Regions from separate parts of the Agrobacterium fabrum str. C58 genome, predicted to be linked through region 3. Evidence: riboswitches for the same ligand, from Rfam matches in the RefSeq annotation. Region 3 holds a riboswitch; each other region holds the start of a gene.

Region 1 (9,972 bases), on a different replicon from region 3:
GGGGAGCGCGCCCGTCTTATCCTGGCGCGCATTCTGGCCCGGCCGACCAATCTTCTGATCCTCGACGAACCGACAAACGATCTCGATATTGAAACGCTCGATCTGTTGCAGGAGATCGTTGCCGGTTTTTCCGGCACGGTCATTCTCGTCAGCCACGACCGTGATTTTCTCGACCGCACCGTCACCTCCACCATCGCACCCGCCAATCCCGATCAACCGGATGGGCGCTGGATCGAATATGCGGGCGGCTATTCGGACATGATGGCACAGCGCAAGGGTGCGGCGGACGAAAAACGCAAGGCCGAAAGGCAGGAAAAGGCCAAGGCCGTATCCTCAGCCTCGCCGTCGCAGGAGCCAGCGAAGGCCAAGGGCAAACTTTCCTTCAAGCAGAAATTCGCTCTCGAAAACCTCCCGAAGGAAATGGAAAAGACCCAGGAAGAGATCGCAAAACGCGAACAGCGCATGGCTGACCCGCAACTCTTTGCCAAGGATCAGGCGACCTTCAACAAGCTGGCGCAGGAAATGGAAAAGCTGCGCGAAAAGTTGGAAACCATGGAAGAGGAATGGCTGGAACTGGAGATGCTGCGCGAGGAACTTGAGAGCTGAAGCCAGGCACTCTCCGTTCGAGCAGTCCTTCGTCGGCCTTTGACAGGCAAGCGGAATTACCGTTCTATGACCCCGCTCGTTTGGAGGAGATCTGAAAATGCGCATGATTTTTGTCAATCTGCCGGTCAAGAATATCGAGGTGTCGAAAAGCTTCTTCACGGCCCTCGGTTTCAGTTTCAATCCGGAATATTCCGACGACCGCACGCTCTGCATGATCGTGGAGGAGAACATTTTCGTGATGCTTCTTCAGGAGGACCGGTTTCGGGATTTCATTAATGGCGATATCGCCGATGCCAAACAGAGCACCGAGGTTCTGACCTGCCTTTCCGCTGGAAGCCGGGAGGAGATCGACGAGATGATCGCAACCGCGCTTGCCTCCGGCGGTAGCAGCTGGAAACCGGTTCAGGACCATGGCTTTATGTATGCCGGCAGCTTTCAGGATCCCGACGGTCACGTCTGGGAGCTGGTGCATATGACGGGACAGGGTTGATCTCGCCCATCTTGCCAATCACCGACGACGGGACTAAACCATCATCTTGATCTAACGGGGTGTCTTCTGTGCTTTTGTGCAGAAGGCTGAGAGGCTTGCCAACCCGAAGAACCTGATCCGGTTCATACCGGCGGAGGGATTAGACGGCTTAAAGGCAAGCGGCTACTCCTTCTCGTCTTTTGAGGAGATACCCGTGCGCCGTCGTCTTTTCCTGAATTCCGTCATTGCCGCCTCGCTGTTTCTGCCCGGTTTAGCCGCGGCGCAGGACAAGCCGGAACTGACCGTCTACACCTATGAAAGCTTCGTTTCCGAATGGGGCCCCGGCCCCAAGGTGAAGGAAGCCTTCGAGAAGGTTTGCGTCTGCACGGTCAATTTTGTCGGTGTCGCGGATGGCGTGGCGCTGCTCAATCGTCTGAAACTTGAGGGCAGCGGTTCCAAGGCGGACGTCGTGGTCGGGCTCGACACCAATCTTGTCGCGGAAGCCAAACAGACCGGCCTTTTTGACGCCAGTGGCATCGATGCATCGGCGGCCAAGGTGCCGGGCGGTTACAAGGACGATGTTTTCGTACCCTATGATTATGGGCATTTCGCTGTGATCTATGACACGCAGGCGGTGAAAAACCCGCCGGCGAGCCTTAAAGAACTGGTGGAAGGCGACTCCGCGCAGAAGATCGCCATTCAGGACCCGCGTACCTCCACACCTGGGCTTGGCCTGCTTTTGTGGGTAAAGTCAGTTTATGGCGACAAGGCGCCGGAGGCTTGGGCAAAGCTCAGGAAGCGCATTCTCACCGTCACGCCCGGCTGGTCGGAATCCTATGGCCTGTTCACCAAGGGAGAGGTGCCGATGGTGCTCTCCTACACCACCTCGCCGGCCTATCACATGGTCGCCGAAAAGTCGGACCGTTATCAGGCTGCGGCCTTTTCGGAAGGGCATTACATCCAGATCGAAGTGTCCGGCCTTCTCAAAAACGCACCGCACAAGGAGCTGGCAAAGCAGTTTCTCGCTTTCACACTGACATCAGGTTTTCAGGATGCCATTCCCGAAAACAACTGGATGATGCCGGTTGCGGCAACGTCGGCGCCCTTGCCCGAGGCATTTTCCAAACTCGTCGTGCCGCAGAAGACCTTTCTGATGGATCCCGAAGAGGTGGCGAAGAACCGCAAAGCCTGGATCGACGAATGGCTTTCGGCCATGAGCATGAACTGAGGAAGAGGCACGCCCGCGCATGATGCTGCGTCGCGATTATCGGCGGTCGATCATTTTGGGGACGGCGGCTTTTGCCGCCGTTTTCCTGTTCATGGCGCTCGCGGTTTTCGCGCTATTGTCCTTTGATGTCGGCGCATCCGCCGCCGGTGTCATGGATGCCTACACACTGCGCATCCTGCGCTTCACGCTGTACCAGGCGACGTTGTCCACCCTTTTGTCCATTGCTCTTGGCCTGCCCGTCGCTCTGGCGCTCGCCCGGCGGAAAGAGTTTCCCGGAAGGATCTGGATCATCCGGCTGATGGCGGTGCCGATGGGGCTACCGGTGATCGTCGGTGCCTTTGGCATCATCACCATCTGGGGTAGGCAGGGTGTGCTGAACAGTGCCCTTGTTTTTGCCGGGGCGGACGAGCCTTTCAGCATATACGGACTTTCCGGCATTCTCATCGCTCACGTCTTCTTCAATCTGCCGCTTAGTGTTCGGCTGATGCTGGCGGGCTTGGAGCGTATTCCGGGGGAATATTGGCGCATGGCGGCAAGTCTCGGCATGGGGCCGGTTTCGGTTTTCCGTTTCATCGAATGGCCGGCGGTCTCGCGGCTCATTCCCGGCATTGCCGGGCTAGTTTTCATGCTGTGCGCCACCAGTTTCACGCTCGTGCTTCTTCTCGGCGGCGGGCCGGCGGCGACAACGCTGGAGGTGGCGATCTATCAGGCGCTGCGGTTCGATTTCGATCCGCAGCGGGCGATTGCGCTTTCGGTTCTGCAGATCGTCCTCACCGCAGTCCTGCTCGGACTCCTTGCCTTTTTGCCATCGCCGGAAGCGGAAATCTCCTCGCTCGGTCGCAACATCCGCCGTTTCGACGGCAGAACTACAGGCGCGCGGCTGTGGGACGGTGCGGCAATCGTTTTTGCCGTTTTCCTGGTCGGGCTGCCGCTTGTCGCCATAGCTGTTTCGGGGCTGCAGGCCGATCTGTCGCGTCTGCTCATCGCGCCGATCTTCCTGCGTGCCGCGACGACCAGTCTTTTAATCGCCATGCTGTCGGCAATTCTCGTCGTCCTCTGCTGCATGGCGATCATCGGCGCACGCCAGGCCATCGGCTCCAGACGCCAACTGGCGTGGCCTTTCGGCCTGCTTTCCGCCCTGCTTGGGGCGGGGTCGTCGCTGGTGCTGCTTGTTCCGCCCGTCGTGCTGGGAAGCGGATGGTTCCTGCTGTTGCGGGTGTTTGGTGATGTCAGTTTTTATGCACCCGTTCTCGTGGCGCTCATCAATATGCTGATGGCTCTGCCGCTTGCCATGCGGGTGATGGAGCCGGCCTTCACCAGCCATTTCCTGCGCACTGGCCGCCTTTCCGCCAGTCTCGGGCTTCAGGGCTATTCGCGGCTGCGGTTTGCCGATCTGCCGGTTCTCTGGCGGCCCATGCTGATGGCGCTTTCTTTTGCCATGGCGCTATCGCTCGGCGATCTGGGGGCAGTTGCACTGTTCGGATCGAAAAATTTCGTGACCTTGCCCTGGCTGGTCTACAGCAATATGGGCAGCTATCGCACCAACGATGCGGCCGGTTATGCCTTCCTCCTCGGTGTCGTTTGCCTGCTGCTTGCAGCAGGCGGTACTTCACGGCAATCCCCATCAGCAAGGGCTGGCATATGACAGGCGATGATTTTGCCGTTGCGCTGGATAAGATCAGGCTACGGCTCGGAACGCAGAACTTCGATCTCGATTGCACCTTTCCGCAAGGTCAGGTGACTGCGGTTGTGGGTGCCTCCGGTTCGGGAAAATCGACGCTCCTCAATCTCGTTGCCGGTTTCGAGGTGCCAGATTTTGGCCGTGTGGTTATCCACGGACAGGACATGGCGGCATCGGACCCTTCGGAAAGGCCGGTTTCATCGATCTTTCAGGACAATAATCTTTTCGCCCATCTCGATATTTTCACCAATGTCGCTCTCGGAGTCAGTCCCGGCCTGAAATTGCGGGCGGAAGACCGGCAGAGGATCGAGGTGGCGCTGGCGCGCGTCGGTCTTGCGGGTTTCGACAAGCGCCTGCCGGGCACGCTTTCCGGCGGCGAAAGACAAAGGGCGGCGCTGGCGCGTGCGCTGGTGCGGCAAAAACCGGTCATGCTGCTCGATGAGCCCTTCGCCGCGCTTGATCCGGGACTGCGGGCGGGCATGACGGCTCTGCTTCTCGACTTGCACGCCGAAACAAAAAATACGGTGATTATTGTCACGCATCACCCCGACGACATAAAAAAGCTGGCGCAACGGGTGGTTTTTCTTGATCGCGGCCGCGTTGTCTATGCAGGCTCGACCGCAGATTTCTTCGCCACACAAAATGTGAAGGCGGTAGACAGTTTTCTGAATGGCTGATCGCCTTATTTTCGACGCGTGCCGCTGGCAATCGCTTTAGATAACTTCAATGGCGCTAATTTGCACTTGCCAGTTTCAAGTTGTTGCCCGAGAAAAGATGGGAATTATTGCGTTCTTCAGGAATATTCCGGACTTGATGGATCGTTTTTACCGTTTTGGCATTCATCGCCCGTTGGGGCGAATCTGTTATTCTGGTCTGCAATTAACGGATGATCAGGAACGTTAAGGGGCAGGCATAGAGAATGAAAAATAGCATGACTGCACAGCGGAGGCTTTTCTCCGGTTCAGGCCTTCGCCGTTCCGGGCGGCTTGCTGCGGCGTGGTCCACGCTGACGGCGTCTGCCGTGCTGCTGTCATCGTGCCAGTCCCTGTTCAGCCCGGCCTACCAGTCCACATTGCGTCCCTCTGACAATCCGCAGACCGTGGAGCAGGTGCAGAAGAATGATCCGCGTGCCCAGATGGGTGCACGCGAACATCCGCGCATCGTGGCAAGTTATGGCGGCGAATATCGCGATGCCAAGACGGAACGGCTGGTCGCCCGCATTGCCGGCGCGCTGACGGCCGTCTCGGAAAATCCGCAGCAATCCTATCGGATTACCATTCTCAATTCGCCCGCCATCAATGCTTTCGCCTTGCCCGGTGGATATCTTTACGTGACGCGCGGGCTTCTGGCGCTCGCCAATGACGCCTCGGAAGTGGCGGCCGTGCTGTCGCACGAAATGGGCCATGTGACCGCAAACCACGGCATCGAACGCCAGCGCCGCGAAGAGGCGGAGGTGATTGCCAGCCGCGTGGTTGCAGAAGTTCTGTCGAGCGACCTTGCCGGCAAACAGGCACTGGCCCGCGGCAAGCTGCGGCTTGCGGCCTTCTCCCGTCAGCAGGAATTGCAGGCGGACGTCATCGGCGTCCGCATGCTGGGCGAGGCCGGTTATGACCCTTATGCATCGCCGCGTTTTCTGGATTCCATGGCGGCCTATGCCCGGTTCTCTTCGGCCGATCCCGAAAACGACCAGAGCCTCGACTTCCTTTCCAGCCACCCCAACACGCCGCAGCGCATCGAGCTGGCGCGCCGTCATGCCCGCGCCTTCGGACAGGAAGGGCAGGTCGGGGACCGGGGCCGCGACTGGTTTCTGGATGGCATAGACGGCCTGCTTTACGGGGACAGCCCACAAGAGGGTTATGTCCGCGGCCAGACATTCCTGCATGGAACGCTGGGTATCCGTTTCGACGTGCCGGAAGGGTTCGTCATCGACAACAAGGTAGAGGCCGTTCTGGCGACTGGCCCGGGCGACATGGCCATCCGTTTCGATGGCGTGGCCGATCCGAAACAGACGAGCCTTGCCAATTACCTGACCAGCGGCTGGGTTGCCGGCCTGTTGCCGGAAACCGTCAAGGAAACGCAGATCAACGGTCTGGAGGCTGCGACAGCCCGCGCCAGCGCCGATAAATGGGATTTCGACGTGACCGTCATTCGTGTCGGTCAGCAGATTTTCCGGTTTTTGACGGCGGTTCCGAAGGGCAATACGCAGCTCGATTCCATAGCCAATGTGCTGCGCACCAGCTTCCGCAAGATGACGCCGCAGGAGATTGCCTCGCTGAAGCCGCTTAGAGTACGCGTGGTGACTGTGAAGCCCGGTGAAACTGTGGCGACAATGGCGGCGCGGATGATGGGAACGGAGCGGAAGCTCGACATGTTCCGCATGATTAACGCAATGAGCGCCACGGCCACGCTTCAGCCCGGCCAGCGGGTCAAGATCATTTCGGAATAGAGCCAAAGAAAAACCCCGGATCGCTCCGGGGTTTTTTGTTGTCTGGCATCTGTTAGAATTATTGCCACTCGCGCACGTCGACGAAATGACCGGCAATTGCCGCAGCCGCAGCCATGGCTGGCGAGACGAGGTGGGTTCGGCTCTTATAGCCCTGACGGCCCTCGAAGTTGCGGTTCGAGGTGGAGGCACAGCGTTCGCCGGGCTTCAGGCGGTCGTCATTCATGGCAAGGCACATAGAGCAGCCCGGTTCGCGCCATTCGAAACCGGCGTCGAGGAAAATCTTGTCCAGACCTTCTTTTTCCGCCTGTTCCTTGACGAGTCCGGAGCCGGGCACGATCATGGCCGAGACGGTGGAAGCCACCTTGCGGCCATCGACGATCTTGGCCGCCGCCCGCAGATCCTCGATGCGGCCATTGGTGCAGGAGCCGATGAAGACACGGTCGATGGCGATATCGGTGATGCGCGTGCCGGGTTTCAGGCCCATATAGTCAAGCGCGCGCCATTTGGAAGTGCGCTTGTTTTCTTCCTCGATATCATCGGGATTGGGAACGATGCCTTCAACGGAGGTCACATCCTCCGGAGATGAACCCCAGGAGACAATTGGCGGCAGATTGGCTGCATCGAGGATGACAACCTTGTCGTAATGGGCGCCCTCATCGGATTTCAGCGTCTTCCAATATGCGATGGCCTGTTCCAGCGTCTCACCCTTCGGCGCACGCGGTTTGTCCTTGATGTAATCGAAAGTCGTTTCATCGGGTGCGATCAGACCGGCGCGGGCGCCGCCCTCGATGGTCATGTTGCAGACCGTCATGCGCCCTTCCATGGAGAGCGAGCGGATCGCCTCGCCAGCAAATTCGATCACATGGCCGGTGCCGCCGGCCGTGCCGATCTCGCCGATAATGGCAAGGATGATGTCCTTGGCGGTCACGCTTTCCGGAAGCTTGCCATCGACACGCACCAGCATGTTCTTGGCCTTTTTCTGGATCAGCGTCTGGGTGGCCAGAACATGCTCCACTTCCGACGTGCCGATACCGTGCGCCAGAGCGCCGAAAGCGCCGTGGGTGGAGGTGTGGCTATCGCCGCAGACGATCGTCATGCCGGGCAGGGTGAAGCCCTGCTCGGGGCCGACGATGTGGACGATGCCCTGGCGCTTGTCGCGCTCGGAATAATATTCGACACCGAACTCCTTGGCGTTCTGCGCAAGCGCTTCCACCTGAATGCGGCTTTCCTCGTTCTTGATGCCTTCCAGCCGGTCGGCTGTGGTCGGAACGTTATGGTCGACCACGGCGAGCGTGCGGGTCGGCGAATGCACGGGTCTACCGGCAATGCGCAAACCTTCGAAGGCCTGTGGGCTCGTCACCTCATGCACGAGATGACGGTCGATGTAGAGAAGACAGGTTCCGTCCGGGTCACGATTGACGACGTGGTCGTCCCAGATCTTGTCATATAAAGTGCGGGGTGCGCTCATGGCTCTATGCCTTGTCATGGAAAAGGGTAATCAGGGTTCAGAAAGGCGGTGGACAGCGGGTGCTGTCAGGCGAGCCTAAGTCGGCTGTTGAGCGCCCCGGAAATGCGCGCAAAGAACCGTGCCGGCAGACGCTTGTGGTCCTGCAGCACGTAAACATTCTGAGCGAGACATCCGAATTTAGATCCCATGGCAACTTTCATAGCAGATCGATGGTTTTACGGCAATATGAATGCTTGGGAGACGCGCCGAAGGATGGAATAGTTTCGTTCATATGCGCTGCACCACGGTTGGATCGCCTGCGCTGCAACGCTTTGCGATCGATATGGTGCGACGCAACTTGCCTATTTTGCGGCGCACATATAGATGGGTTCCCTTATCATTTGCATTCGACGAGAAATCGAAGGGAGGAAAGCACATGGTATCCGAAAAGGCCCTCATATCGAAGATCACCTGGCGGCTGATGCCGTTTCTTGGCCTTCTCTACCTCATCGCTTATATTGACCGCCAGAATGTCAGCTATGCCAAGCTGCAGATGGTCGATGCGCTGAGCCTGAGCGAATATGCCTACGGTCTTGGCGCTTCGCTGTTTTTCATCGGTTATTTCCTCTTCGAAGTGCCGAGCAACCTGTTCCTCAACCGTTTCGGCGCCAGCAAATGGTTTGCCCGCATTCTGGTTTCCTGGGGCGCCGTCACCATCGCGCTTGCCTATACGCAGAACGCCACGATGTTTTACATCCTGCGTTTCCTGCTCGGGCTTTGCGAGGCGGGCTTCTTCCCCGGCGTGCTGTTCCTCATGACGCTCTGGTTCCCGCGTGATTATCGCGGTCGCATGATCGGCCTCTTCATGATTTTCAGCGCGCTTGCCAACGCAGTCGGTGCGCCGCTCGGCGGCATGCTGCTCGATCTCGATGGTTTCCTCGGTTATGCCGGATGGGAATGGGTTTTCCTGGCGACCGGCATACCTGCCGTCATCGCCGGCATCGTAACCTTCTTTTATCTGGATGACACGCCTGATAAGGCGAAGTTCCTCACCCAGGATGAGAAGGACTGGCTGAAGAACCGGCTGGCCGAAGAAAACAAGGGCATGGAAGAACATGCGGAAGACGGTTTCAAGGCCCTGGTCAACCCGCGCGTTCTGTTCATGGCGCTGTGCTACGTCGGATTTCCGCTGGCTGCTTATGGGCTTAGCTACTGGCTTCCGACGATCGTGAAGAGTTTTGGTGTTTCCAACACCACCAACGGCTTCATCAATATCATCCCCTGGATTATCGTCGCCATTGCCCTGTTCGTCGTGCCTTCCGCGGCCGACAAGGCGAAGAACAAGACGCCCTATATTGTTGGTCCGGCTTTCGTTGGCGCTTTCTGCCTGCTGATGTCGGCATTGCTCAGCGATCCGGTGTTGCAGTTCGCCTTCCTTTGTGTCGCTGCCGCAGGTATCTTCGCCGGCCAGCCGGTGTTCTGGAGCCTGCCCGGCCGTTTCCTCAAGGGAGCGGGTGCGGCTGCGGGTATCGCCGCGATCAATTCCGTCGGCAATCTCGGTGGCTTCGTGGCGCAGAATGTCGTGCCCTGGATCAAGGATCAAACCGGCAGCACGATCGCGCCGATGTTCTTCCTTGCGTTCTGCCTTGCGCTTGCAGGGGTGCTCGTCATCATCGCAACGCGTAAAATGGGCAATCAGGTCAAGGCTGCCTGACTTTGGAAGATTGAGACAGCTGACGCGATTACTCACAGTTGCACATATAAAAATTGTGGCCCGGAGGTTTCCGGGCCACAATCATTTTAAGCGATAGAATATGAAATTCTCTTCAGAGACTTATGCGGTGAACCAGTCGCTACCGGTCAGATGGACGTTGGAGAGAACGATTTTCTCGCCTTTGTGCTCGCCAGTGACGTTGTAGGTGAGAACGGTGTCGTTGTCTTCGAACCTCACTGCCCAACTATCGATGGTCGTATTTACCAGCTTGAGCTTGTCCACGGCGGCGTTGAAACCATCGATCGTGTCAGTGACAATGCTCTTGGCCATATCACCGAGATTGAATACAAAGGTATCGGCGCCACCGCTTGCGATGATGTG
Region 2 (9,972 bases), on a different replicon from region 3:
CCATCACGGTCACCGCATGGGAGGGCCGGCCGATACCGGCATCCACGATCAGTGGTACTTCGGGAAACCGCGCCCGCATCGATTTCAGCGCCGTCAGATTGAGCGGCCCCATGGCGCTGCCGATCGGCGCGCACCAGGGCATCAGCACCCTGCAACCAGCCTCCAGCAGTTTCTCGGCCACGACCAAATCGTCCGTCGTATAGGGAAAGACTTCGAAACCCTCGTCACACAGGATTTTTGCCGCCTCGACAAGCGCAAAGACATCGGGCTGCAACGTATCGTGATGGCCAATGACCTCCAGCTTGATCCAGTCCGTACGGAATACCTCGCGGGCCATCTTCGCCGTCAGCACCGCTTCCTTGGCGGTGTGGCAACCAGCCGTATTGGGCAGGATATGGCGATCCAGCTCGCGGATCAGCTCGAAAAACTGACCGCCCTTCTTGGCCCCTGCCATTTCCCGTCGCAACGAAATCGTCAGAATATCCGTATTGCTGGCCCGCACCGCATCCGCAAGCACAGCGGGAGACGGATAACGCGCCGTGCCGAGCAGAAGGCGGGACGAGACCTCGCGGCCATAAAGCGTCAGCATGGTCTCAACCTCCCTGCATCGGCGAAAGGATTTCGACACGGTCGAACGCCTTCAGCACGTAACCGGCGCGTTCCTCCGAATGCACGAGATCGCCATTGACCGCTGTCGCCAGCCACTCGCCTTCGTAGTCGAGACTGGCGAGCAGACCGGCCAGCGTCTCGGCAGCGAGATCAAGCTCGTCGCCATTGACAAGAAGTTTCATGATCCTGTTCCTTTCGAGAGAGTTTGGCAGGCGATGCCGGCCGCCTTTCGCGCCATCGCCGGCGAGAGCAGAAAGCCATGCCGGTACGCGCCGTTGATGAAGATCGTCCGCCCGTCCTCGGTGACGTCGGGCAGATTATCGGGATAGGCGGGACGCACGCCCGTGCCGGTCTCGATGATCTCCGCTTCCGCGAAGGCCGGGTGCACGGCATAGGCGGCATTGAGGAATTCCATCATCGAACGGGCGGAAATTGCCCCCGCGTCCTCCGTCTCGATCATCGTCGCGCCCACCATGAAACGGCCGGGCTCGCGCGGCACGACGTAGAGCGGAATGCGCGGATGCAGCAGCCGGACGGGACGGGAGAGAGAAACCTCCGACGTGGCGAGATAGAGCATCTCTCCCCGCACACCACGAAGGCGGGGAATCTTGCCCACTGCCGCAGGCCCGGTGCAATCCACCACCCGGTCGAACGGCCGTTCATCCACGGGTACACCCATATGAAACCGCACACCCATGCTGCAAAGCCGTTGATACAGCGATGCAAGCGCAAGGCGCGGATCGAGATGCCCCTCATCCGGAAAATAAAGCCCGGACCGGAAGCGGCCTGCAAGATCGGGCTCCAGATCGGCGATTTCGGCCTCGTCCACCCAGCGATAGCCGCTGGTCCGCGATGCGAAACGCAAAAGCTCCGCTTTGTCACGGGCGGGCGCGACCACCAGCGTGCCGTTGCGGACCACAAGGTCGGGCGTCGCTTCATCCCACCAGTCAAGCGCCGCCTGGCCGAGTGTCAGAACCGCCTCTTCCGCGCTTTCACGCTCACACCAGGGCGCCAGCATGCCGCCTGCAAAAAAGGACGCGCCGCGGGACGGTTTGGCATGGCACTCCGAAACCTCCACGGTGACGCCACTCCGTACCAGTTCGAAGGCCGCCGTCAAACCGGCGACCCCCGTTCCCTTGACGAGAACACGCATTTTATTCAGCGCTCGCGGGCGTCGGCAGCGGCATATAAAGCTCACCACCCTCCTTGAAGCGGGCGGCCATGGCTTCCAGTCCCTCCTTCTGCGCCTCGGCACGGATATCGTGGGAAATCCGCATCGAGCAGAATTTCGGCCCGCACATGGAGCAGAAATGCGCAACCTTGTGAGCCTCTTTCGGCAGGGTCTCATCATGGAAGGAACGCGCGGTATCCGGGTCGAGCGACAGGTTGAACTGGTCTTCCCAGCGGAACTCGAACCTCGCGCGCGACAGCGCATCGTCCCGTACCTGCGCGGCCGGATGGCCTTTGGCAAGATCGGCGGCGTGGGCGGCGATCTTGTAGGTGATGACACCGACCTTCACGTCGTTGCGGTCAGGCAGACCGAGATGTTCCTTCGGCGTGACATAGCAGAGCATGGCCGTGCCGAACCAGCCGATCATCGCCGCCCCGATGCCTGAGGTGATGTGGTCGTAACCGGGCGCGATATCTGTCGTGAGCGGCCCAAGCGTATAGAAAGGCGCCTCGCCGCAGGTCTTCAGCTGTTTGTCCATGTTTTCCTTGATCTTGTGCATCGGCACATGGCCGGGGCCTTCGATCATCACCTGGCAATCCCTGGCCCAGGCGATCTGCGTCAGCTCGCCCAGCGTCTCCAGCTCGGCAAACTGCGCCGCATCATTGGCGTCGGCAATCGAGCCGGGACGCAGGCCGTCACCCAGCGAGAAAGAGACGTCATAAGCGCGGCAGATGTCGCAAATCTCCTCGAAGTGCTCATAGAGGAAACTTTCCTTGTGGTGATGCAGACACCACTTGGCCATGATCGAACCGCCGCGCGAGACGATGCCGGTGACGCGGTTGACGGTGAGCGGGATGTAATGCAGCCGCACCCCGGCATGGATGGTAAAATAATCGACGCCCTGCTCCGCCTGCTCGATCAGCGTATCGCGAAACACCTCCCAGTTGAGGTCTTCGGCAATGCCGTTGACCTTCTCCAGCGCCTGATAAAGCGGCACCGTGCCGATCGGCACCGGTGAATTGCGAATGATCCATTCGCGGATATTGTGGATGTTACGGCCGGTGGAGAGGTCCATGACGGTATCCGCACCCCAGCGGATGGCCCAGACCATCTTCTCCACCTCTTCCGCCATGGAGGAGGTAACGGCGGAATTGCCGATATTGGCGTTGATCTTCACCAGAAAATTGCGGCCGATGATCATCGGCTCAAGTTCGGGATGGTTGATATTGGCGGGAATGATGGCGCGACCCGATGCCACTTCCTGACGCACGAATTCCGCCGTGACATAATCAGGGATATGCGCGCCGAAACTCTCGCCGTCCCGCGTAGGCTTTTCCTTTGCGGCCTCGCGCCCGAGATTTTCGCGGATGGCGATGAATTCCATTTCCGGCGTGATGATGCCGGCCCGCGCATAGGCAAGCTGCGTCACCGCTTTGCCCGCCGTCGCTTTCAGCGGCTGGTGGCGCACGGAAAACTCCGGCGTCAGGCGTTCGCCGGTTGCAAAGCCGTTATCCTCCGGCTTGACGTGCCGTCCCTCATAAGCCTCGACATCACCGCGCGCCACGACCCAGTCATGACGCAGGCGCGGAAGACCGTTTTCGATCAGGACGGGATGGCTGGGATCGGTATAGGGACCGGAGGAATCATACACCGTCACCGGCGGTTCGCCCGCCGTTGGGTGCACCGCGATCTCGCGCATCGGCACGCGAATATGCGGATGCAAAATTCCCGGTTTATGGATTTTCGTGGAAGCGGCATGCGGCCCGGTGGTGACGACAAGCGGGATGGTCTTGGCAACGATATTCATCTTGAGGCTCCAAAGTTTGACTGTGGAGACCCAGTTCGAGCCGGAATGATGGAAAATACCGAAGTGCCGACTCACGGCGCCATGCGCCTGCCCGACATCAGGTCTTTGCACCGTCCCTACGCCAGTATGAACTGGATCAGGTTCAACGGGTCACTGCGCATGAAAGCAGAATCTCAGCCCCTTGACGGGACACCCCTGGTGAATGGCCACAGCAAAAGACACTGCCCGCCTTTTGTCAAGGCCGCTCATCAACGCTTGGCAAAGGTGCGGGAATGACGCATGCTGCCGTTAGTTGTAATTAACCTAACGGTTTAGGTGAATATTATCGTTTGCGGCATAACGATAAGCACAAACCTTCCTAATGTTGATTTCATTGGAGATACGTCGGAATGAATGCGACTATTCGTGAAATACTGGCAAAATTCGGCCAGCTTCCCACCCCCGTCGATACGATTGCAGATGAAGCAGATCTTTATGCGGCAGGCCTCTCTTCCTTCGCATCCGTACAACTGATGTTGGGTATCGAAGAAGCATTCGATATCGAATTCCCCGATAACCTGTTGAACCGCAAGTCTTTCGCCAGCATCAAGGCCATTGAAGACACCGTTAAGCTCATTCTGGATGGTAAAGAGGCTGCCTGATGAACGTGACCGTAGCGCCGCAGGATGAAACGCTGTCCGCGCGCGCGGGCCGTGTCGCGACCATTGCCGCAAAGCATGCGGATGACGTGGATGTCACCGGCCGCTTCCCGCAGGAAGCCGTCGATGCCTTGCGCCGCGAACGTCTCCTCGGCATTCAGGTGCCCTCCTCACTCGGCGGCGAAGGCGCCTCCATTCAAGAGATCGCCGATATCTGCGCCCGGCTCGGCCAGGCCTGTTCGGCAACCGCAATGATTTTCGCCATGCACCACATCAAGCTGTCCAGCCTGGTGGAACATGGGGTCGACAGCACCTGGCATCCGGGTTTTATGCGCCGCGTTGCCGGCGAACAGCTACTGCTCGGCTCCGCGACCACCGAAGGCGGCATTGGCGGCAATCTGCGCAACTCTATCTGCGCGATCGAGGTCGAAGGAGACAGCTGTCGGCTGGAAAAGGATGCCACCGTCATTTCCTACGGCAGCAATGCCGATGCGATCCTCATCACCTCACGCGCCCACAAGGATGCCGCACCCGCCGATCAGGTGATGACCGTCTTCCTGAAAAATCAGTACACGCTTGAAAAGACCCATGTCTGGGATACGCTCGGCATGCGTGGCACCTGTTCGGACGGTTTCCTGTTTCGCGGCGAAGCGCCGGCGGCACAGATTTTCCCGAAGCCTTTCGCGGAAATCGCCGCGCAATCCATGCTTGCAAGCTCGCATCTCCTGTGGAGCGCCGTCTGGTATGGCATCGCCTCGGACGCCGTGCTGCGCGCGCAATCCTTTGTCAGAGCCGCGGCGCGCAAATCGCCCGGCACCGCCCCTCCCGGCGCAATCCGCCTTGCCGAGGTTTCCACCAAACTGCAGGTGGTCAAATCCAACATCATCGCCGGCATCAAGGCCTACGAGGACACCAAGAGCGATCCCGAAAAGCTGATGTCCATGGCCTTCGCGGTGGCGATGAACAATGTGAAAATCTGCTCTTCGGAAACCATTCTTGAGATCATCGATCACGCCATGCTGGTCTGCGGCATCATGGGCTACAAGAACGGCACGCCCTATAGTCTCGGCCGGCATCTGCGCGACGCGCATTCCGCCCGGCTAATGATTTCCAATGACCGTATTCTCGGCAATTCCGCCAATCTCCTGCTGGTTCACAGGCAGGACACCAGCCTCTTGGGATAAGACCATGGACATGCAAACATCGTTCCTCGATCGACTGTTCGAAGAAGGCCTGCTGATTGAAACGGGTGTGGACGGTCTTTATGGACGCAGCGGCCAGTTCGAGGACGTCATTGCCGCATTCGAGCGGCTGATCGACCGCACGGGTGGCGCCGATGGCGCTGAAGCGATCCGTTTTCCGCCGGGCATCAACCGCGCCTATTTCGAAAAGAGCGGTTACATGAAGAGCTTTCCGCAGCTCGCCGGCACGGTCCATTCCTTCTGCGGCTGCGAACTCGACCATGTCAGCCTGCTGAAATCAATGGATGAGGGTGGCGACTGGACCAAGGACCAGAAAGCCACCGACATCGTGTTGACGCCGGCGGCCTGCTACCCGCTATATCCGACGATCGCCAAACGTGGTGCCCTTCCCGCCGGCGGCGGTCTCTATGACATCCAGTCTTATTGCTTCCGCCATGAACCCTCCAAGGATCCCGCCCGCCAGCAGCTTTTCCGCATGCGCGAATATGTCTGCATGGGCACTGAGTCCGACGTCACCGAATTCCGCCAGACCTGGATGGATCGTGGCGTGGAGATGATGAAGGCAGTCGGCCTCGACGTCACCATCGATATTGCCAACGATCCTTTCTTTGGCCGCGCCGGCAAGATGCTGGCCAACAACCAGCGCGACCAGAACCTGAAATTCGAGCTACTGATCCCGGTCACGTCAGCAACCAACCCGACGGCCTGCATGAGCTTCAATTACCATCAGGATGCCTTCGGCCAGAAATGGGGCCTGAACCTCGAAAATGGCGATGTCGCCCACACCGCCTGCGTCGGGTTCGGGCTGGAGCGCATCGCGCTGGCGCTGTTTGCGCATCACGGTCTCGACGTGAAGAAATGGCCTGCAAAGGTCGTGGAAACCCTCTGGGGCTGATTATCCATGCGGCAGATTTTTCCGGGCCTCGATCCCAACACCTATGTGCAGCATCCGCTTCATTCCTCCGAAAGAATGTGGCCGGAGACCAATTGCTACATCGATTTATGGATCGAAGTGCTGGCCTCGAAAGGCTTATCCCCGGAAGCCATGTTCGGTTTCACCCTTACGCAGGATTTCGAAGGCGACCAGTTCACCTTTTTCAAGGTGCCGCTGGAAGATCTCGAAGCCCTTTATGGCGTTCGCGCCACGGAACTCGCGATCTTCGACAAAGTGGAAGACCACATCGCGACGCAGTTGGAGCGCGGCCGCATCTGCCTGATCGAGATGGACAGCTTCTATATGCCCGACACCCATGGGGTCGGCTATCAGAAGGAGCACGGCAAGACTACCGTCGCCATCAACCGGCTCGATCTCGAAAAGCGGGAACTGGACTATTTCCACAATGCCGGCTTTTTTCATCTCTCCGGCGAGGATTTTGACGGGCTCTTCCAGCATCATCTGGCCGAGACCGACCCGCCGTTTCTGCCCTATACCGAATTTGCCAAATTCGCAGACAGCAATCCTTCACCGGCGCATATTCGCAAGACGGCCGAACGGCTCTTGAAGTTTCATTTTTCCAGGCGCCCTTCCGCCAACCCGGTCCGGGCTTTTGCAAAAGTGTTTCCGGCCCAGGTGGAAAAGGTTGCCGACAGGCCCTTCGGCTTCTTCCACAAATACGCCTTCAACACGCTGCGGCAGCTCGGCGCCAATTTCGAACTGGCGGCAAGCCACCTCGAATGGCTGGACAAGCAAGGTTTTTCTGACGCGAGAGACCACGCGCTCAAGATCTCGGAGGTCGCTAAAACCGTGCAATTCCAGCTTGCCCGCGCCGTCACGCGTCGTAAGTTCGATGCGCTGGCCACCGTGCTCGATCCGGCCGCCGATGCATGGGATGGTTTAATGGAAAGCCTTGGCGAAAAACTATCTGATGCCAGCGAGGCGGCGTGAGGACCTATCTTCCCGGCGAAAGCGAAGAAGTGTTGAGTGAAGGCTGGACGCTGACACTAACGCCCGCCGATGCCTGCGAGACCCCGTCCGATATTCCGGCATCGCTCGAAAGCCTTCATGTCTCCGTTCCCGGCACCGTGGGGCAAGCGTTGGAAGCGGCCGGGAAATTCGATCGCCTTGCCCCCGTCGCCCTAAATGACAGGGACGCCTGGTATCGGCTGACGATGATCTCAGACGCCCGGGAACGGGCCATCCTGCGCTTCGATGGTCTTTCCACCATTGCCGAGATCTTCTTCAACGGTGAGCTGATTGCCGCGAGCCAAAGCATGTTCGAAAGGCTGGAAGTGCCGGTCCAGATGACGGGCGCAGACGAGCTTTCGATCTGCTTCCGGGCGCTGGCACCCCGGCTTGAAAAACCCGGTCCCCGCGCTCGCTGGCGGCCGCAGATGATGAATACGCAGGGGCTGCGGCTGATCCGTACCACGGCGCTTGGCTATATGCCCGGCTGGTGCCCGGAAATCCATTCCGCAGGCCCGTGGCGACCTATCAGCCTCATCAAACAGGACGGCGTGCTGTGCACCCTACGGTCTTCGCTTGACGATACCGGCACGGGAAAGGTCAGCATCGTTCTTCAAGCGAACCGCGATATACAGTCCGCACGGCTGATTTGTGCTGGTTACAGCATCAATCTTTCGAAGGCTGAAGACGGCAAACTCCTCGGCGAACTCATCATTCCCGGCGTCGAAATCTGGTGGCCGCACACTCATGGCAGGCCCGCGCTGCACGAGGTCGTTCTGGAGTTGGACGGCAACCAACACAGGCTCGGACGCACCGGCTTCCGCCAGGTGGAGATCGATCACGGCGAAGACGGCAATGGTTTCGGCCTCAAGGTAAACGGTCAGCCGGTCTTCTGCCGCGGTGCGGTCTGGACGACGGCCGATATTGTGCGCCTGCCGGGAACACGGCCGGACTACGAGCCATGGCTAAAAAAAGCCGCCGAAGCCGGTATGAACATGATCCGCGTGGGCGGCACCATGGCCTATGAGACGCCGGAATTCTTCGCGCTTTGCGACGAACTTGGCATCATGGTCTGGCAGGATGCCATGCTTGCCAATTTCGATTACCCGGCGAAGGACGATGGCCTTCGTCAGCATATCGTTATGGAAATCGAGCAACTCCTCGAATCGACGGCACTTTCTCCATCGTTTGCCATTTTCTGCGGCGGCAGTGAAATGTACCAGCAGGGCGCGATGCTCGGCTTGCCGGAACAGATATGGAAGGGCACACTGACCGAAGAAATCCTGCCGGAACTGGTCGCCGAAAAGCGGCCGGATGCGGCCTATGTTGCCAATTCCCCTTCCGGCGGCGCTTTGCCCTTCTTCCCCAATGCCGGCGTGGGCCACTATTACGGCGTTGGTGCCTATTGCCGGCCATTGGAAGATGCCCGCCGCGCCGATCTGCGTTTCGCCGCCGAATGTCTCGCCTTCGCCAATATTCCGGAACAGGAGACGCTGGACAGATATCTTCCCGGCGTGGCCGTTCACGATCCGCGCTGGAAAGCGCGAACACCGCGTGACCGCGGCGCTTCCTGGGATTTCGAGGATGTCCGCGATCATTATCTGAAGCTGCTTTACGAGGCGGAACCGGATGTGCTGCGGCGGGAAGACGGCGCCCTTTATCTCGACATGTCGCGCGCCGCGACGGCCGAGGTGATGGAGGCGACGTTCGCCGAATGGCGGCGCAGCGGCTCTTCCTGTCAGGGCGCTTTGGTCTGGACGCTGCAGGATCTTGTTCCAGGTGCAGGCTGGGGTATCATCGACGCCGCCGGCCGGCCCAAATCCGTCTGGCATGCGCTGAAAAGAGCGTTCCGCCCCGTTCAGGTCAGCCTTTCCGACGAAGGTACCAACGGGCTCGACATTCACATCCTCAACGATACCGGCGACAGCCTGAATACCATGCTGGAGCTGACCTGCCTGCGCGAAGGTTTACAGCCCGTCGTTCATGCCAAACGGCCCCTCGCACTGTTGCCGCGAGAGAGCCAGACGATTGCCGCAACCGACCTGTTCGGCGCTTTTTTCGATACGACCTATGCCTACCGCTTCGGCCCGCCATCCCACGATGTGACAATCGCTCGCCTTCGGGATATTGCAACCGGGCATGTCATCGCCGACGCCTTCCATTTTCCGCTCGGCCGGAAAAAGGCGCTGCATGCCGCAAACCTTCAGGTCGCAATCAGCGAAACAAACGGCCACTGGTCCCTCGAAATCGGCACGGACCGGCTGGCGCAATCTGTCCATATCACGGCAGAGGGCTACCGCGCCTGCGAAAGCTGGTTCCATCTCGGCCCTGGCGAGGCCAGAAAAATCGGCCTTTTACCGGAGACCGCCACAACCGAAGCCCCTCCCTCCGGAGAGGTCGTGTCACTGGGCTCCAGCCGGCGGTTTTCGTTCTAGAGCCAGCCGCTTCACCGTTTCGATATAGATTGTCTTCGCTTCCGGTGTTGAGAGATTGTGATCGGCATCGGGAATGATGGTCAGCGATACGTTGCGATAGGCCGCCAGCCCGTCACCGTCGGCATCGAAATAATACTGGAAATGCTCGAGGCCATCGTCGTTGTCGCTATAGAGCAGATGGACGGCGGTATTCTTCGCCTTCAGCCT
Region 3 (9,972 bases):
GGGCGGTGAGCAGACGACCTGCCTCGGCGGCTGGGAATTCGGCGTCTCCGCCTATTCCAAGCAGCAGGATGAAGCCAAGAAGCTGGTGGAATATCTCTCCAGTCAGGATGTGTCGAAGTTCATGGCGATCAACGCAGCACTTCTGCCCACCTATGCCGCACTCTACAAGGATGCGGACGTGACCAAGACAATCCCGTGGTTCGCGGACGCCCTGCCCGTCGTTGAAACGGCAAAGGCCCGTCCGGTTACCCCGCGTTACAACGAGGTCAGCGAAACGATCCGCACCACCGTCAATGGCGTTCTTGCCGGCGTGATGACACCGGAAGATGGCGCAAAGCAGATGGAAAGCCGTCTGCGGCGCGTTCTGCGCTAAACTTCAGGCCGGAAGGCGGCATGCGCGCCATGCCCTTTCCGGTCGTTTCGACTGACAGGAATAAAGCCGCCTGAACGGCGCGATAAACGGGCCGGACATAAACCGGTCCGATCGGGAGACGATGACGTGAATCCAGTTGCGGGAGCGGCAAAGGTGACAATGCCGGAAAGAACCATGGTCCGGGTGGACGAAAAGCAGCTGCCGCGCTGGACGCGCTGGCTCGATCTCGGCGACCGGTTGCTGGCCGTGCTACTGCTGGCGCCCGCAGCGATCCTGCTGTCGCTCATCATCGTTTATCCGGTGGCGCGGCTCGTCTATACCAGCTTCTTCAGCCTGTCGCTGACCTCAGGTCTGCCGGCGGAATTCATCGGCTTTGAAAATTATACGGCGATGTTCGATGATCCGATCTTCTGGGAAACGACCTGGAATACGGTGCTGATCACGCTGATCACGGTGCCCGGCGCGCTCTTCATGGGCCTTGGCCTAGCACTGCTCGCCAACCTGCCTTTCTCCATGCAATGGCCGATGCGGCTTTCGCTTCTGATCCCCTGGGCGCTGCCGCTGTCCTTTGCGGGCCTCATCTTCGCGTGGTTCTTCCATTACGAATATGGCGTGGTCAATGATGTGCTGAACCGGCTCGGCTTTGAAGGCATCATCTGGTTCAACTCGCCGAACTGGGCCTTTGCCGCCATCTGCCTGACGATCATCTGGAAAACCTCCTCCTTCATGGCGCTGATGATCCTTGCGGGCTTGCAGACCATTCCGCGCTCGCTTTACGAGGCAGCGGATGTGGATGGCGCCGGCAAGATCAGGCGGTTCTTCGAGATCACCCTGCCGCTGCTCAAGCCCTCGATCGTCGTCGCACTCATCTTCCGCACGATCACGGCGCTGCAAACCTTTGATATTCCTTACATGATGACCGGCGGCGGACCCGGCACATCCACCACCACGCTTGCCATGTATATCCACCAGAACACCGTCTCCTTCCTCGATCTCGGTTACGGTTCGGCCTTAGCGGTCGTGATGTTTGCGCTTTCCATGTGCGTTACCGCCGTTTACCTCCGCATTATCAGGACGAAGGACTAAACCCATGAGCACCGTTGCCACCTCCCCCGGTCTGTCCTCCTTCTTCTCCGGCAAGCCGCTGCGCTTCATCGCCGCCTCCATTCTTCTGGTGAATGGCCTTTTCCCCGCGATCTGGATTCTCTTCACCTCGCTGAAGACCGAGGCAGAACTGACCGTGAAACCGATCACATGGTTTCCGCACGCGCCGACGCTTGCCAATTACATGCAGGCCTTTTCCGATCAGCCGTTGCACCTCTTCCTGTTTAACAGCTTCATGGTGGCGCTGCTCTCCACCGCACTCACCATCCTGATTTCTGTACTGGCGGCTTACGCGCTGGCGCGGCTGAACCTCAAATACCGCGCGCTGATCCTGTCGCTCATCATCGCCGTTTCCACCTTCCCGCTTGTCACGCTGCTGGTGCCGCTGTTCGAAATCATGCGGGCGCTCAATCTGCTGAATAGCTGGACGGCACTGATCCTGCCCTACACGGTGCTGTCGCTACCGGTCTGCACGCTGATGCTGGTATCCTTCTTCGAAAGCATTCCGCGCGACCTCGAAAACGCCGCCATGATCGATGGCTGCACCCGCATCGGCGCCCTGTTCAAGGTCGTCGTGCCGCTCTGCGCGCCGGGCGTCTTTACCGCCGGCATTCTCGCCTTCGTCAATGCCTGGGATGAGTTCCTGCTGGCGCTCTCTTTCAACTCCAACCCGGCCCTTCGCACCCTGCCCGTCGGCATTCAGCTTTATCAGGGTGAGTTCGCCTTCCCCTGGCCGGTCATCTCGGCGGCGCTGGTGGTCGGCATCGTGCCGGTTGCGATCCTGATCGTCATCTTCCAGGAACGGGTCGTCTCGGGCCTCACCGCCGGTGGTCTCAAGGGCTAAAAGGTTAAGTCATGCATTTCGAAACGACCAAAGACGGCTTCACGATCGCGATCGGCAACCGCATCATCCTTTCCCATTCGCCCGATAAACCGGCCTTCTTCGCCGGTTTCGGCGAGGAACGAATGGACATGTATCGTGGCAATTTCGATATCGAGGACTATGTCATCGAGAGAACGGCCCTGCGCCATGCCGAGGTGAGTGGCGACAGCGTCACGCTCTCATCCGCGCCAGGACAGGCGCCGCGCCTTCGCCTGACGCTCGACGGCAACGCCATCAGGCTGACGGCGCTGGACGAGACGATCAACCGCCTCTGGCTGCGCGTCGTCGCGGAGACGGACGAGCATGTCTGGGGTGGCGGCGAGCAGATGTCCTATTTCGACATGCGCGGCCGGCGCTTCCCGCTCTGGACCTCTGAGCCCGGGGTCGGCCGAGACAAGACCACCGAAATCACCTTCAAGTCTGATGTCAGCGGCAAGGCGGGTGGTGATTATTACAACACCAACTATCCGCAGCCGACCTGGCTCTCCTCGCGCAAATACGCCCTGCATGTGGAAACGAGCGCCTATTCGGTCTTCGACTTCCGCAATGGCGATTTCCACGAGATCGAAATCTGGGCCGTCCCCGAAAAGATCGAATTCTTCGCCGGCGACAGTTTCGCCGATATCGTCTCCGCCCTGTCTCTTCACTTCGGACGCCAGCCCGAATTGCCTGATTGGGTCTATAACGGCGCGATCATCGGATTGAAGGATGGCGTCAACTCCTTTGCCCGGCTGGAGAAAATCCGTGCGGCCGGAACGAAGGTGTCCGGCCTCTGGTGCGAGGACTGGGTGGGGCTTCGTCAGACGTCCTTCGGCGCACGCCTCTTCTGGGACTGGCAGGCGAATGACACGCGCTACCCGCATCTGCGCCAGAAGATCGCCGAGTTAGCCGATCAGGGTATCCGCTTTCTGGGTTACGTGAACCCCTATCTCTGCGTAGATGGCCCACTCTTTCCGGTCGCTGAATCGGCGGGTTATTTCGCCACCGATGTGGATGGAAAGACGGCGTTGGTGGACTTCGGCGAATTCGATTGCGGCGTGGTGGATTTCACCAACCCTGCCGCCGCCGACTGGTTCGCCGAAGAGATCATCGGCAAAAACATGCTGGATTTCGGGCTTTCCGGCTGGATGGCCGATTTCGGTGAATATCTGCCGATCGATATCAAGCTGTCCAATGGCGTCGACGCCAAGCTGATGCATAATGCCTGGCCGACGCTCTGGGCCGAAGTCAATGCGAAGGGCGTCGAAAGCCGTGGCAAGACCGGCGAAGCACTGTTCTTCATGCGTGCAGGCTTCACCGGCGTGCAGGCCCATTGCCCGCTGATCTGGGGTGGCGACCAGTCTGTCGACTTCTCCCGTCATGACGGCCTTGTCACCGTCATCTGCGGCGCGCTCTCCTCCGGCCTCATGGGCAATGCCTATCATCACTCAGACATCGGCGGCTACACCAGCCTGTTCGGCAATGTCCGGACAGCGGAACTCATCATGCGCTGGACGGAGATGGCCGCCTTCACCCCGGTCATGCGCACCCATGAGGGCAACCGGCCGCGGGACAATCTCCAGATCGATCAGGATGAAACTGTTCTTGCCCATTTCGCCCGCATGACGGCGATATACGTCGCGCTCGCCCCCTATCTGAAATCGCTCTCCGCCGAGGCCGCAAAAACCGGCCTGCCGGTGCAGCGACCCCTATTCCTTCATTACGAGAATGAGCCGCAGACCTATGCCGTTCAGGACTGCTATCTCTACGGGGCGGACATGCTTGTCGCACCGGTCTGGAAAGCAGGCGAAACGCAACGCTCGCTCTACCTTCCGGGTCATGGCGAATGGGTGCATCTCTGGAGCGGCAAGCGTCATGCCGGCGGGCGAGACATCACCGTCGAAACACCGCTCGGAGAGCCGGCGGTGTTCTATCGTGCCGATAGCAGCCATCACCGGCTGTTCGAACAGCTTCGCACCATCGGCTGAAGGCTAGAGGTTTCGTCCTTGCCATCACCCCGCCAGGCGGGGTGATGTGATGGGCTTCCTCCTGCGACAGGCTGACTTTGAAGTACAGGCCCGGCGAATTATAGGCCCGGCGAAGCGAATTGTTACATGCGAGCGCCGGTTTCTGACTGAAACTGCTTGATCCAGTGCGGGTCTTACCTCGCGCGAACCGTTGACATTTTCAAAACTTGACCTACAAAACAAGCTCTTCCGAGGGGAGCACCAGACGGTGCTGAGATGGTGGTGAACCGGACCCTTGAACCTGATCCGGGTCATGCCGGCGTAGGAACGGAACTGTCGTGCGCTCGAGGCGCTGCCCTTTCTCTTCTCCGCCATGCCTGATCTCCGTGATTGTCACATCTGGAGACGACCGATGATGCTGAAACCTTCCGTCCTCCGCACATGGTGCGTTTGCGTCTGAGGCCCGGCTCATGCGTGCCACCCATGCACTGAACGGTTTAGGTCTTCTGCTGCTTCTCTGGCAGACGGGGACATGGCTGTTTGCGCCGCCGCGCTACATCCTGCCGTCACCCGCCGATGTCGCGGCCGCCTTTTGGCGCCAGTCCGGCTTTTTGTTCGGTCAGGCCATGGTGACGCTTGGTGAAATGGCGCTGGGTCTCGCGGCAGGCGTTACCGCTGGAATTCTCGTCGCCTTCACGATTGCCGCCACTCCGCGCTTCGGCCGCCTTGTCTGGCCCATGGTTCTGGTGTTGCAGGCGTTCCCGGTCTTCGTGCTCGCTCCCATTCTCGTGCTCTGGTTCGGCTTTGGCATGGCCTCTAAAGTCGTGATGACGGCGGTTATCATCTTCTTCCCCGTCGCTTCGGCCTTTACCGATGGCCTCAACCGCACGGACCGCGCCATCCTCGACGCCGCCTCGCTGACGGAGGCGAGCCATTGGCAGATCCTCACCCGGCTGCGCGTGCCGCTGGCGCTGCCCTCCCTGATTTCGGGCTTGAGGGTGGCGGCGCCGCTTGCCCCGCTCGGCGCCGTCATCGGCGAATGGGTGGGCGCATCCGCCGGGCTCGGTTTCGTGATGATCCAGTCCAATGCCCGTATGCAGACCGACACCATGTTCGCCGCCATGGCCATTCTCGCCGTCATGGCCGTGCTGCTCAGGCTCATCGTCGACCGGGCGACCGCCAATCTGGCCCCCTGGGCCAAGGAAACAGAACACACCATTCCTTTCAGATATTTACGGAGACTTTCGGCACCATGAAACGAACGCTTTTTTCCCTCGCCATCGCAGCGGCAAGCGTGCTTGCGCCCATGCAATCTGAGGCCGCCGACAAGCTGACCGTGTTGCTCGAATGGTTCGTGAACCCCGATCATGCACCGATGGTGATCGCCACGGAACGCGGCCTGTTCACCGATGCAGGGCTGGAGGTGGAGCTGGTTCCGCCCGCCGACCCTTCCGCCGTGCCGCGCCTTGTCTCGGCCAAACAGGCCGATATCGGCGTGCATTACCAACCGAACCTCTATCTCGATCACGAAGCCGGCCTGCCGCTCGTCCGTTTCGGCACGCTGGTCGAAACGCCGCTCAACACCGTCACAGTTCTCGCCGATGGGCCGATCAAGAGCCTGAAGGACCTGAAAGGCAAAAAGGTCGGTTTTTCCGTTTCCGGCTTCGAGGATGCGATGCTGAAGCGCATGCTGGAGAAGGACGGCCTGACGAAGGATGATGTCGAACTTATCAACGTCAATTTTTCGCTTTCGCCATCGCTGATCGCCGGCAAGGTGGATGCCACGCTGGGCGGTTTCCGCAATTTCGAACTGACGCAGATGAAGCTCGAAGGCCACGAGGGTCGCTCCTTTTTCCCCGAGGAACATGGCGTGCCGGCCTATGACGAGCTGATCTTTGTCACCCATACCGATCTCGTAAAGGACAGCCGCCTGCCGCGTTTCCTCTCCGCCGTGGAACAGGCCGCGATCTTCATCACCAACCATCCGCAGGAATCGTGGCAGCTTTTCATCAAGGCCTATCCGAACCTGAACGACGCCCTGAACAAACAGGCCTTTTTCGACACGCTGCCACGTTTCGCCAAGCGCCCGGCCGCACTCGACCGCGCCCGTTACGCCCGTTTCGGCGCCTTCATGCAGGAGATGCAGCTGATCAAGCAGGCCCCCGCAGCGGACGATATCGCCGTGGAGCTGCAACAGCCATGAGTGGCGATTTTCCAACAGCGGCAAGGGCCGCCGAAATTCTGGAGCGCGTGCGGCAGATGCGCCCGCGCGTGCATTGCCTGATGAACACCGTGGTGCAGAAATTCACCGCCGACGGCATCACCGTCATTGGCGGCATTCCCTCGATGACGACCTCGCTCGAAGAAATCGAGAGCTTCGTCACCAAGGCGGATGCACTGACCGTCAATCTCGGCACACTGGACGCCGAACGACGCAGGGTCATCCGGCTGGCGATCGAGATCGCCAACGCATCTGGCAAGCCGTGGATCGTTGACCCCGTGCATGTCGACTACTCACCCTCGCGGCTGGATTTCGCCCGGGAACTTATCGCCCAATCGCCCACTATCGTCCGTGGCAACCGCGCAGAAATGAGCCTGATCGGCGATGTACCAGATGTGGTGAGGATCGAGACCGGACCGGTGGATCATCTCCGCGACAGGACCCGCAACGTCAGCATTGTCAACGGGCATCCCTGGATGGCGAAGGTGACCGGTACGGGCTGCCTTTCGGGCGGTGTCATCGCCGCCTTTATGGCAGTGGAAAAAGACGCGCTGACAGCGGCAGCCTCCGCCCTTGCGGTGACAGGCGTTTCCGCAGAACTGGCCGCACAACGGGCTAAAGGCCCCGGCACATTCGAACCGGCATTTCTGGATGCGCTTTCAGAAATTTCCGGTGAAGACATCATCAATCATGCGAGGATCGAGCATGAACAAGGTTGATTACCGTCTCAACGCGCTGGTCGATGCCAGTCTTGCCGACGTCGCGCCGTTGCCGGAGCTTGCTCTGGCGGCTGCGCTCAACGGGGCAACCATCCTGCAATATCGCGACAAGCACGGCTCGACGCGGGAGATGATCGAAAACGCCCGCGCCATTCGCGAGGCGATCGGCGGCACCGGCGTGCCGCTGGTCATCAACGACCGGGTGGACGTGGCGCTCGCTTCAGGGGCCGATGGGGTGCATCTCGGTGCCGACGACATGGATGCAAAGACAGCAAGGCGCATTCTCGGCGAAAAGGCAATCATCGGCCTCACCGTAAAGAACCGCGCCGATGCCGAAAGGGCGGCCTCCATGCCCGCCGACTATGCCTGTATTGGCGGCGTGTTCGAGACCGTTTCCAAGGTCAACCCGGACAAGCCGGTCGGCATAGAAGGCTTTACAACGCTGCGCGCCCTGCTGAAGGAGTGGCAGCCGGATATGCCGGTGGGCGCAATCGCCGGCATCGATCTTGACCGTGTGCCCGCCGTCATCGCCGCCGGCGCGGATGGGGTCGCCGTCATTTCCGCCATCTTCCGCGCAGCCAATATTGCCAGCGCAACCAGCGACTTCCGCTCCGCAATTGACGCGGCGCTGAAAGCGAGACAGCCATGACTTCAATTGCATTGACCATTGCCGGCTCCGACAGCGGCGGCGGCGCGGGTATCCAGGCCGATATCAAGACCTTCTCCGCACTCGGCGCCTATGCCGCGAGCGTCATAACCGCCATCACCGCCCAGAACACCCGGGGCGTGACTGCCGTGGAGGATATTTCGGTCGCCACCATCGTCGCGCAGATGGATGCGGTTTTTTCCGATCTCGCCGTCAACGCCGTGAAGATCGGTATGGTCTCGCGGATCGAAACCATCGCCGCCATCGCAGAACGGCTCCGGCAGCAGTCGCAGCCGGTGGTGCTCGACCCCGTCATGGTGGCGACCTCGGGCGACCGGCTGCTGCATGAAGATGCCATCGAGACGTTGCGGCACGCATTGTTGCCACTCGCCGCCATCGTCACCCCGAACCTGCCGGAAGCGGCGCTGCTGACCGGAACCCCGATAGCGGAGACGGAGCAGGAGATCACCCGTCAGGCGGAGCTGATCCTGAACGCCGGCGCGAAGGCCGTGCTCATCAAGGGCGGCCATGGCGATGGACCTGAGAGCACCGACTATCTGTTTGCGGATGGTGCCATGCAGGCGCTTTCTGCACCCAGGGTGGAGACAAAAAACGACCACGGCACCGGCTGCACGCTCGCGGCCGCCATTACGGCTCACCTTGCGATGGGACATGAATTGCGGGAGGCGGTCGGGCTTGCGAAGGATTATCTGAACGGAGCGCTCGAGGCCGGCCGGGGGCTCGCCGTTGGGTCCGGGCGCGGGCCGGTGCATCATTTTTATCGGTGGTGGGGGTGATATCGATAGGTGGAGTGTGGGGCTTACCCCCCTCTGTCCTGCCGGACATCTCCCCCTCAAGGGGGGAGATCGAATGGGGCGGCCGCTCGTTCTCTCGCAATCGTCTCACTATTGATAAAGTGGTTCACTGGATGCGGTGAGCAAGCAGCTTGCCGATCTCCCCCCTTGTGGGGGAGATGTCCGGCAGGACAGAGGGGGGTGGCCGCGTACTCGACGCTACCGCGCCTTCGGCGTCGCCAGCACATTCCGGATCGCAAAGCTCGAATGAATGCGCGAAACCCCCGGCAGTTTCGACAGGATCTCCTTGTGAATGCGCTCGAAATCCCCCGCGCTTTCCGCCTCACAGCGCAGGAAATAATCCGAACCGCCGGTCATCAGATAACACTCGCGAATTTCCGGATACCGCCGCACCGCATTTTCGAAACGGTTGAGAAAATCCTCCGTCTGCCGGTCAAGCGTGATCTGCACGATGACCGAAATCACCTCGCCGCCGGCAAGGCCGCTGGTCAGCGCCGTATAGCCCCTAATAATGCCTTCCCGCTCGAGAATATCGACACGGCGCAAACACGCCGACGGCGAAAGCCCGACTTCTGCAGCAAGCTTTGCGTTGCTGATGCGGGCATTCAGCCGAAGCAGGCGGATGATGTGGCGGTCGGTCGCATCAAGGGACGACATAGAAAATTCCAATTAATCGATGAAAATTGCGTGATTTCAAATTCTATCGCATTTTCTTCGAATAATCGCCAAGAAATTCGACAATCGTTGCAATACTCTCAGAGGATAAAAATGAGGGTGAACGACCATGGACATGCAGATCAGCCGCCAGCAGGCCGCCGGTGGTGCAAGCGGCCATCTAACCATCGATCTGGGCGCATTGCGGGATAATTACCTGACTCTTGCCGGTATGGCCCCCGCATCGCAAACGGCCGCCGTCGTGAAGGCCGATGCCTATGGTCTCGGCGCGGATGTCGTCTCACAGACCCTGTTCGAGGCGGGTTGCCGCAATTTCTTCGTCGCCCATATCGATGAGGCGCTGGCACTCAGGCTCCGGCTTTCGGCAAAGGCGCGGATTTTCGTCCTCAATGGTCTGCAGCCCGGCAACGAAACCTCCTGCGCCGCCATGGCCATCACCCCGGTTCTGAACTCGCTGGAACAGATCGCGCAATGGTCAGCTCATGCCAGAGAGCTCGGCAAGACGCTCACCGCCGCCGTCCAGATCGATACCGGCATGTGCCGCCTTGGGCTCTCCCCCGAAGAGCTTGAAATCCTCTCCGCCAAGCAGC

What was found. A riboswitch is a leader RNA that binds a small molecule or an ion and turns the genes downstream of it on or off. The one in region 3 is predicted to bind thiamine pyrophosphate.
Region 1: linked by a shared signal. The riboswitch ahead of thiB (thiamine ABC transporter substrate binding subunit) and the one ahead of ATU_RS15180 (ABC transporter permease) in region 3 are both predicted to bind thiamine pyrophosphate.
Region 2: linked by a shared signal. The riboswitch ahead of thiC (phosphomethylpyrimidine synthase ThiC) and the one ahead of ATU_RS15180 (ABC transporter permease) in region 3 are both predicted to bind thiamine pyrophosphate.

Annotation. Positions count from the first base shown of each region.
Region 1 is NC_003062.2:2,691,510-2,701,481, reverse strand. It holds gene ATU_RS13225 (ABC-F family ATP-binding cassette domain-containing protein) at 1-606, shown strand, start outside; gene ATU_RS13220 (VOC family protein) at 704-1,096, shown strand; TPP riboswitch at 1,142-1,252, shown strand; gene thiB (thiamine ABC transporter substrate binding subunit) at 1,290-2,303, shown strand; gene thiP (thiamine/thiamine pyrophosphate ABC transporter permease ThiP) at 2,323-3,948, shown strand; gene ATU_RS13205 (thiamine ABC transporter ATP-binding protein) at 3,945-4,661, shown strand; gene ATU_RS13200 (M48 family metalloprotease) at 4,916-6,430, shown strand; gene leuC (3-isopropylmalate dehydratase large subunit) at 6,489-7,898, opposite strand; gene ATU_RS13190 (MFS transporter) at 8,314-9,591, shown strand; gene ATU_RS13185 (M10 family metallopeptidase C-terminal domain-containing protein) at 9,712-9,972, opposite strand, start outside.
Region 2 is NC_003062.2:2,538,144-2,548,115, forward strand. It holds gene ATU_RS12495 (thiazole synthase) at 1-589, opposite strand, end outside; gene thiS (sulfur carrier protein ThiS) at 594-791, opposite strand; partial or broken gene thiO (glycine oxidase ThiO) at 760-1,762, opposite strand; gene thiC (phosphomethylpyrimidine synthase ThiC) at 1,764-3,587, opposite strand; TPP riboswitch at 3,683-3,794, opposite strand; gene ATU_RS12515 (acyl carrier protein) at 3,977-4,228, shown strand; gene ATU_RS12520 (acyl-CoA dehydrogenase family protein) at 4,228-5,409, shown strand; gene ATU_RS12525 (amino acid--[acyl-carrier-protein] ligase) at 5,414-6,322, shown strand; gene ATU_RS12530 (DUF1839 family protein) at 6,329-7,312, shown strand; gene ATU_RS12535 (glycoside hydrolase family 2 protein) at 7,309-9,765, shown strand; gene ATU_RS12540 (serine aminopeptidase domain-containing protein) at 9,733-9,972, opposite strand, start outside.
Region 3 is NC_003063.2:308,226-318,197, forward strand. It holds gene ATU_RS15160 (ABC transporter substrate-binding protein) at 1-373, shown strand, start outside; gene ATU_RS15165 (carbohydrate ABC transporter permease) at 548-1,459, shown strand; gene ATU_RS15170 (carbohydrate ABC transporter permease) at 1,464-2,321, shown strand; gene ATU_RS15175 (alpha-glucosidase) at 2,333-4,327, shown strand; TPP riboswitch at 4,549-4,651, shown strand; gene ATU_RS15180 (ABC transporter permease) at 4,777-5,562, shown strand; gene ATU_RS15185 (ABC transporter substrate-binding protein) at 5,559-6,509, shown strand; gene ATU_RS15190 (hydroxyethylthiazole kinase) at 6,506-7,246, shown strand; gene thiE (thiamine phosphate synthase) at 7,233-7,895, shown strand; gene thiD (bifunctional hydroxymethylpyrimidine kinase/phosphomethylpyrimidine kinase) at 7,892-8,689, shown strand; gene ATU_RS15205 (Lrp/AsnC family transcriptional regulator) at 8,906-9,364, opposite strand; gene alr (alanine racemase) at 9,492-9,972, shown strand, end outside.